Regions from separate parts of the Paenibacillus lutimineralis genome, predicted to be linked through region 4. Evidence: a T-box and tRNA genes for the amino acid it is inferred to sense, from the RefSeq annotation. Region 4 holds a T-box; the other regions hold tRNA genes.
The links. A T-box is a leader RNA that pairs with one kind of tRNA and senses whether it is charged. The one in region 4 lies ahead of leuS (leucine--tRNA ligase), so its partner is inferred to be a tRNA-Leu.
Positions count from the first base shown of each region.

Region 1: it encodes a tRNA-Leu, which carries the amino acid that the T-box ahead of leuS (leucine--tRNA ligase) is inferred to sense. The anticodon was not compared.
Region 2: it encodes a tRNA-Leu, which carries the amino acid that the T-box ahead of leuS (leucine--tRNA ligase) is inferred to sense. The anticodon was not compared.
Region 3: it encodes a tRNA-Leu, which carries the amino acid that the T-box ahead of leuS (leucine--tRNA ligase) is inferred to sense. The anticodon was not compared.

Region 1 is NZ_CP034346.1:4,314,663-4,316,865, forward strand. It holds gene EI981_RS19040 (HU family DNA-binding protein) at 72-344, opposite strand; gene EI981_RS19045 (cold-shock protein) at 453-656, opposite strand; tRNA gene EI981_RS19050 (tRNA-Leu) at 906-989, opposite strand; gene EI981_RS19055 (NAD(P)-dependent malic enzyme) at 1,087-2,203, opposite strand, start outside.
Region 2 is NZ_CP034346.1:4,943,814-4,946,016, reverse strand. It holds gene EI981_RS21960 (PAS domain-containing protein) at 1-419, opposite strand, end outside; gene EI981_RS21955 (helix-turn-helix domain-containing protein) at 690-1,040, shown strand; tRNA gene EI981_RS21950 (tRNA-Leu) at 1,198-1,280, shown strand; gene EI981_RS21945 (hypothetical protein) at 1,581-1,859, shown strand; gene EI981_RS21940 (thiol-disulfide oxidoreductase DCC family protein) at 2,022-2,203, shown strand, end outside.
Region 3 is NZ_CP034346.1:4,289,446-4,291,648, reverse strand. It holds gene EI981_RS18960 (SGNH/GDSL hydrolase family protein) at 1-780, shown strand, start outside; tRNA gene EI981_RS18955 (tRNA-Leu) at 854-937, shown strand; gene EI981_RS18950 (TetR/AcrR family transcriptional regulator) at 1,125-1,727, opposite strand; gene lpdA (dihydrolipoyl dehydrogenase) at 1,878-2,203, shown strand, end outside.
Region 4 is NZ_CP034346.1:1,973,808-1,976,010, reverse strand. It holds gene leuS (leucine--tRNA ligase) at 1-943, opposite strand, end outside; T-box leader at 1,011-1,246, opposite strand; tRNA gene EI981_RS08080 (tRNA-Pro) at 1,641-1,714, shown strand; gene EI981_RS08075 (helix-turn-helix domain-containing protein) at 1,916-2,203, shown strand, end outside.

The sequences.
Region 1 (2,203 bases), 2.3 Mb from region 4:
TAGTTGTTTTGATAAAAAACCGCTTTCTGATGTGGTCACATCTTTTTTTATATTAGCATTTGGCGTTAAGCTTAATTTAAAGCCTTTTTCAGAGTGACTCCTGCCGTGAATACAGGAACTTTACCCGCCGGAAGTTCCACCTCTTCACCCGTTCTGCGGCTTCTTCCCATACGTGCTTCGCGACTACGGACATTAAATCTTCCAAAGCCAACTAGTTGAACTTCTTCGCCTTGCTTTAGAGCTTCAAAAATCGAGTCCAACACATGTGTTACTGCCTTTTCAGCATTCTTTTTTGAAAATCCACTAGATTTCGCCACTTCTTCAATCAATTGTTCTTTGTTCATTACAATACCTCCGCTTATATTATTTTAATCACGAAAATGACAGTCCTCGTGTATGGATGTAAAGCATAAATAAAAAAACTGCCCCACATTTAGGGCAGCTCGAATGATTTAATAAAGTTTAGAGACGCTTTCAGCCTGCGGTCCACGATTGCCTTGGGTCACATTGAACTGGACGCGTTGACCCTCATCCAACGACTTGTAACCATCACCCTCAATCGCGCTGAAATGAACAAACACATCGTTTCCGTCTTCGATTTCGATAAAACCAAAGCCTTTTTCAGCATTAAACCATTTAACTGTACCTGTTTGCATAGGATTCCTCCAAAAATCAAATTATTTAACACAACTATTTCAATGGCCACTAATAAAGGTTAGTGGTCATTAGGTATTTTTAGAATTCCGTACTTGATGTCCGCTAATGTATTAAAGATAAGAATACCATATCCGATAATATAAGTCAATATTTGGAGCTCTCGCTAATATCTCGCCGACCCCAAGCATACAAAAAGCCTCCGAACTATCACAAGGATAAATTCAGAAGCTTTTTCTTTGTTAAGATAATGCGGTCGAGAGGACTCGAACCTCCACGGGGGTTAGCCCACACGGACCTGAACCGTGCGCGTCTGCCAATTCCGCCACGACCGCGTTTTTCGTTGATGCAATGTTTTGCAACAACGAAATATAATATACCATGTATTTATAAGAGAGTCAACCAAAAAATTCTATAAATGATTTTCGAAAATTATATTCTTGAGACCCCCGTCTTCCGGGCGATTCGGATTACCGCTTCGCTAACGGCAATACTCGGTCTCTTGTCGAAGGCATCCGGAACAATGTAATTTTCATTAAGTTCCTCATCGTTCACCAGGTCTGCAATGCCTTGAGCCGCGGCAAGCTTCATCTCGTCCGTAATATTCCGTACTCTTGCGTCCAAAGCACCTCGGAAGATGCCTGGGAATACCAGAAGGTTGTTGATCTGATTGGGGTAATCAGATCTACCTGTGGCTACTATTCTTGCTCCACCTTTAATAGCCTCCTCCGGCATAATCTCCGGCACGGGGTTGGCAAGAGCGAAGATGATGCAGTCTGGATTCATGGTTTGCACCATTTTCTTCGTCAGCACTCCTTCAACCGACACCCCGATGAATACGTCCTTGCCTTTAATAATATCTTCAAGGGTTCCTGTCTCGAAATCCCTATTCGTAACTTTTGCGATTCTTTGATGGGCCTCGTTCATTGAGCCAGTATTCTCCGAAATTGCTCCGTTAATATCGCATAGTACCATATGCCTTGCCCCTGCCGCGAGCAGCAATTTTGCAATAGCAATACCCGATGCACCCGCGCCGTTGATCACGATACGCATACTGTCCAAAGATTTATCAACAATCTTCATAGCGTTGTGCAGACCCGCAAGCACGGCAACGGCCGTTCCGTGCTGATCGTCATGGTATACGGGAATATTTAGAGTTTCCTTCAGCTTATCCTCGATGTAGAAGCATTCAGGCGCCTTTATATCCTCCAGATGAATACCTCCGAAGCCGGGTGCGATAACTTGAATGGTTCTTACAATTTCATCCGGATCAAGGCTGTCGATACAGATCGGGAATGCGTTCACGTTGCCAAACTTCTTAAGAAGCAGCGCCTTGCCTTCGATAACGGGCAATCCCCCCTCGGGGCCGATATTGCCAAGCCCCAAAACGGCTGTCCCATTCGTTACAATGGCTACAGTGCTACCTTTGATCGTGTACTCATAGGCCTTTTCTTTATCTTTGGCAATTTCTTTGCAAGGTTCCGCTACCCCCGGCGTATATGCCAGCTCCAGATCGTGTTTGTTATTAAGCGGCATTTTAGTCGCAATT
Region 2 (2,203 bases), 3.0 Mb from region 4:
TGCGCTAGCGCCTTTAGATGATTTTGCTCGAGTAATTTGCTCTGTGTAATATCAGTAAGACAGACGAGGACCCCTTTAACGGAATTTCCGTCAGGAGAGTAGATTGTTGAAGCCTCTAATGTGAAGCATTTCGTCTCAAGACGGGACGAGGACTTGAATTCCTTGCAGAGGAATGGGTTCGTGCCATCCAGCACGGCTTCAAGCTCATGGGGAGGATGCCCCTCATCCCCAGCGAGAGCATTGTAAATCTGCGCGAAATTAACCCCGGTCCATTCGAAGGATTCAGGGACGCCTATTTCGAGCGAATGCAGATACCAGGCACGATTGACGGATACGATGAAGCCTTGGGGATCGATAATCGCGATATCCTGTCTCAGCAAATTGATAATTTCTATAAAGTGGATGCCTGAGTTATGCAAAATAAAGTCGCTCCCTCTATTTAAGATGGGACTGCTTCTGTTGAACTCTAGGGGGGTATTGGTTTGCTTAAGTTGGATCTGGAGGGCATAACTATCCGTCGGTGTGTATTCATGAGGAGTCCATAGTAAATGGCATGGAATTAATGGTACAATTACCATTATGCTATAATTGCCGTTGCATAAAGAAAAGTATATACGTTTTTACGTTATATCGCAAGAATAAAATTACTGAAATGCGTCTTAAGACGAATATTTGGAAGGCGGTTGTATATGCAATCCATTTACGATCGAATCGAATTTTTAATTAAAATGAGGGGAATGACCAAGAAATCATTCTGCGAGGAGCTTGGCATCAGTACGGGGAATCTAGGAGATTGGAAAAGAGGGAAATCGACACCAAGCACCAATAAACTGGTTGAGGTTGCTGGGTTCTTCGATGTTAGCCTGGATTGGCTCATATTGGGCAAGGAAACGAATCAATTGTACTTCAAGGAAAATGCGGCAACATATACATGGGATGAATTAGGCAACGATCTTGTGCTGTCTGAGAAAGAAAAAGAGTTTATCAAGGAGTACATCGATTTCACACGTTACCGAAAAAGCCAGTCTTGTGATAAATAAACGTATTTAGCTTTTCTAATGCGCCGAGCAAGACATTGCAGGCCTGTAAATCCTTTTGGATGAACGGGCTTGCGCAATAAGCCTTAAATAAAATTTCTATTTACTTTTCAATATCTTCAGTGTATAATAAAAGAGTTGCTGAAAAAGTTAATAATATGCGGTAGTGGTGGAATGGCAGACACGCTATCTTGAGGGGGTAGTGGGCGTACGCCCGTGGAGGTTCGAGTCCTCTCTACCGCATTACGAAGAACAGTGAAAAGATCCTTACTTCTGGTAAGGATCTTTTTTTATTTTTTGGACAATATAATACAATGTGATGTTCTATTTTTGCTTATGTAAACGCTTGAATTTATTATTTTTTTGAATTCTGTGGATTTACAGAGGTTCAGCGCCGGGATTAAAGTTGACATGTAATAAAAAATTATTTAATATGTCTTAGTACTAAAAGTGAGAGTTCCAAAAGTCAAGCTTTACTTTGAAAGATGATTTTTTGAACTTCCGCTTGAACAGCTTTCTATTTTAAAAAAACGGGTGATGAAGATGTCTTACAGACCAAGTATTCAGAACGTGTCCATAGCCGGAAGCAACGAAAAGGAAGGATTATACGAATTTGCCGTTAAATTGGCCGATGGAACGCAGTGCCGAGTATTTTATCACCGTTTTCCAGAATGGCGCCTCGCTAATATCAATCGACTGCAGAAGACGCCATGTCCGGTATGCCGTAAAGACTACATTTGCAATTGCATGGAGAGCTTTACGGAAGATTTCCACAGCCAGCTTGTAGAGGACCAATGGATCGAGAAGCTACTGGCAGAGTAAGTCTAACGGAATGAAGAGTACGGAGGGGATCGGCTCCTTCGTATTCTTTTTTTATTAGATAAAATTCGAGAACCTTTCATCCACCTTCTTAGTGCAGAACAATCTGCTTTTGAACCTATATTATAAGACGGATATAATGGATTTAGCAGGGAGGTTTTGCGGATGTCAGACAAGGATATCGGTCAGACTGCAGTTGTGTTGTTTGATGGAGTGTGTCTTTTGTGTCAGGGCGCCGTAAAATGGATCATCAGGCATGATCCTGGTGCCAATTTCAGGTTCGCGTCACTGCAATCCGATGTTGGTAGGGAGCTGCTTCAACAGTATGGAGGAACTGCAGACGGGCC
Region 3 (2,203 bases), 2.3 Mb from region 4:
CTGGTACTCAAGGCGCTTAACTCTAATAACAAGCCTGCGGTAATTTTACTGTTCAGCGTGTTCATGAATGACTGGAATCTTCAGGATCGTCTTGCTCCTGTCGGATGGCATTATGATCTTCCTATGGTCAGTGTGAAGGATGCCGTAGTGGAGCAGTTTCGCTGGACTGCAGATCAGGGCAAGGTCATCTCTAAAAAGCAATTTTTCTACGATATTTATCATCCTACTAATGCGGGACATAGGGTTATGGCCGATTGCTTAGCCTGGCTCTTCACTGTAACCGATCAGGCCATCTCTGATGAAGAGGATATCTCGACGGACAAGTCGCCGATCATCGGGAATGATTATGTGGGGATTCAACTGCTGGATCGCCTAAATGGAGAGGGCATCGCTCAGATTGATACGGGGGGATTCCGGGAGAAAGATACCGATCTGCACACAGCAAATATGGACGATCATACTTACGGAACGCCACAATTCCCTAATAACTGGATGCACACCACCGAATCAGGAACTGACCGCTTCAAGATGACACTTCGGAGTAAGCGGCTTATTCTGGTGTTCAAAGACTCCGGAGATCCTAGCTTCGGCACCGCAAATATATGGGTAGACGGGAAGCTGGTGAGGCAGGGGGATCCGCGTATCGCGAATTGGACGCACTGCAATGCTGTGATCCTGTACGACGAGCCGCACTTGATTGAGCATACGGTGGAAATCAAAATGGCAGCAGGGCATGAGGATAAGCGCTTCACGATTTTAGGGTTCGGTTATGTGCTGTAATTTATGATTGACTCACCTAGAAATCCATGTTATATTTTACTTCCCTGTTGCAAAATATGGCTTCAGTGAAAATGCGGTCGTGGCGGAATTGGCAGACGCGCACGGTTCAGGTCCGTGTGGGCTAACCCCCGTGGAGGTTCGAGTCCTCTCGACCGCATCAAGAAGAAGGTTTCTGATTTGCTTATCTAAGCAGATTGGAAACCTTCTTTGTTATTCAAAATTTTAAGTTGGTGCTCCTGAGTCAGTAAACCGACTTGGCTTTTTAAGCAAATTTCTATTAATTATCCCGAGTTTAAGGAACATCATTTAACTTCTAGATGTGGGAGATCGCCTGGGCACGGCTTTTAACACGGATTCTGGTCGAAAGTGGGTCCTCCTGGGCTATTCTTAATCAGCTCTTTCGCTTGTTGCTTGCCCGCCTCCAGGAGGCTGTCGCTAAGTTGGGAATTACTAACCGATCGCGCGAGCATAAGCGTGCCGACCATGAGGCTAAGCAAAGCGCTGCCAGAAGAATGATCGATTCCCCCTAGATCAGAGACAAAGTCGATCATTCGTTGCAACTCGAGATTGAAGACTTGACGCACCTCTTCCGATAATCGGGATATTTCACCGGAAAGAGCGGGGAGAATGCAGCCCATCTCCGCATGATCACGATGATACGGGCTTAAATAAAAATGGATAACCGCATGAATCTTGGATTCTTCCACTGCCTGGTCTGCCGCTTTCTGCAAAAGCGCGATTGTATCCTTTATGGCATAACGGCAAGTCTCCGACACCAGTTGGTCCTTATTGTCAAAGTGTGAATAGAACCCCCCGTGCGTCAACCCGGCACCTTTCATAATGAACGGGACGCTTGTATCGTGTATTCCGTTCGAACGAAACGCTTTGGCGGCACTTCCGATGATACGGCCCCGAACTTTGATCTTATGTCCTTCAGGATATGGCATCGTCATCGCCTCCTTACGCATAAACTATCTTCAGCCATTATAATCATCATAATAAAACGCGTCAATTTCGCAGGGTATTGACTGGATCTAAATATGATGACTATAATATATTACGATCATCATATTTAAGGGTGGGAGGTATTGTTGGAAATGAGCCAACATAAACAAGTAGATACATTAGTCATTGGTTCAGGGCCAGGAGGTTATACTGCGGCGGTGCGATCGGCGCAGCTTGGAATGAAGACCATTGTTATTGAACGCGGTCAAATTGGCGGCGTGTGCACAAATGTGGGCTGCATTCCTTCCAAAGCGCTGATTGCGGAATCACACCGATATAATTTATACAGACAATGGAGCCGTTCGGGTGCTTCAGATTTCTTTGCTGAGGCTCAGGCTTTCAAGCAATCGGTCGTTAACAAACAGTCCGGTGGTGTTCAATACCTGTTGCAAACTGCCGGAGTAACGGTTCTCGAAGG
Region 4 (2,203 bases):
CGCCCGTGAACACGCCTGTCTTCTCTTTTGCCAAGTCTGTACGCTCCAAATCGCTCTTGTGAGCAGCCTGTTCCTGATAACCCTCTACGGCATCACGTTGTGCATCAGTCGTGATCTTAGCTACCAGTTCATGTTCAGGAGCAAGCACAGCGTAGGTGGAACCGAACAACGTATCCGGACGAGTCGTAAATACGACCAGTTTATCATCGTGTCCATCGATATCAAACACGACTTCCGCACCTTCAGATTTGCCGATCCAATTGCGCTGCATATCCTTGATGCTCTCGGACCAGTCTAGCTCCTCAAGGTCTTCCAGCAAGCGCTCGGCATATTCAGTAATCTTCAACACCCATTGACGCATCGGCTTACGGATTACCGGATGGCCGCCGCGCTCACTCTTGCCGTCGATAACTTCTTCATTGGCAAGCACAGTACCAAGTGCTGGACACCAGTTCACAGGAATTTCCGCTACATAAGCGAGCCCTTTCTTGTAGAGCTGGATGAAAATCCATTGTGTCCATTTATAGTAGTCCGGATCGGTTGTGCTGATCTCACGATCCCAATCATAGGAGAAACCGAGTGATTTGATCTGGCGACGGAAGTTGTTCACATTCTTGATCGTAAAGTCGCGAGGATGCTCCCCTGTAGAGATAGCGTACTGTTCTGCTGGCAGTCCGAAAGCGTCCCAGCCCATTGGATGAAGCACATTATAGCCGCGCATCCGCTTGTAGCGAGATACGATATCCGTCGCTGTGTAGCCTTCAGGATGGCCTACATGAAGCCCCGCGCCCGAAGGATAGGGGAACATATCCAATGCATAAAATTTTGGTTTACCCGCGTCTTCGCGAGTCTTGAAAGTGTGATTCTCTTCCCAGAATGCTTGCCATTTCGGCTCAATGGTCTGGGCTTGATACACGTCATGAGGTACGTTCTTGTCCGCCATGATTCTCGAATCCTCCTCTAAAACATCTCCTGAAATGTAAAAAAACCTCTCCATCCCTAGCGTTATCGCTAGGGACGAGAGGAAATTTCCCGTGGTACCACCCTAGTTAGCGTTGGACATGCTTTGTCCTTCGCTCCCTTATGTACCCAATAACGCGGGTAAGACGATGATGTTACAGGGGATATGCCCTTTTGCATCATGACTCCGAGGCGAGTTCATTTGTTGCTCCAACCGGCTTTCACCAGCCGCCGGCTCTCTGAATGGCGCAGTAACCAAACTAATAATCCTCATCAAAGTCGCAAATATCCAATGAATCACCCTATATTATATAGAAAGATTCTTTTTAACGCAACATACCTGGCTATATTTCAAAATCAAGGGGATCAAGGTGATGATGTGATATTCATATATTGTTCAAGAGCATGTCTTTTTTAATGAGAGTTCAAAAGGTCCGGTTTTCAGCACCGAGAAGGTTGGATGAAGCTAGGGGCTGAGGAGCGGAGCGTACGTTTTGGGTACGTGAGCACCGGAAGACCCGGCTGAATTCAAGATTCGATGTCGAATTAACTTCCTGATTCACATCGTGATCAAAAGCTGACTTTTAGAACAACCGCTTTACACGTTTTTTGAACAGGAGTATAATTTCAGGTGTTCCCACTAGTTCATCGAAGTTGATAGTCGGGACGCTTCATCTTACCGAGACGTGGCTCAGCTTGGTAGAGCGCTTGCTTCGGGAGCAAGAGGTCGCAGGTTCAAATCCTGTCGTCTCGATTTTACTTATATGAATATTCCTTGCTGCTTTTAATGACAACAACCTGACGAATGGTTAATTCTGAAGGGAGTTGTCTTTTTTATTATGTTTATCATCATCACCGAGGATCTCTACATCGAACACCGTATTTCTAAATTGACCACCATTTAAATAATGGATACTATTGAAATATTAGAGATTGGATGGTAGGGGGGTCTAATATGAGCCGTACAACCACGATTAGTGCAATACTGAATGATTTTATGAATCAAGAAGGATTAAATTTACGACAATTTGCTGAGAAAGTTGATATAAATATCGGCTCTCTTAGCAACATTCTCAATGAAAATAGAACTTTGAATATTGGACAGTTAGACCGTATCACAGAAGTTATGGGATTACCTAAAGGTTGTTTCTATAATCAGTACTACGATGAAGTTATAGCTGGGTCTCCTCCTAACTGGCGCAAAATCAAACCTTTCTTATACGGTTGTGCAGAGGTTGGCAAC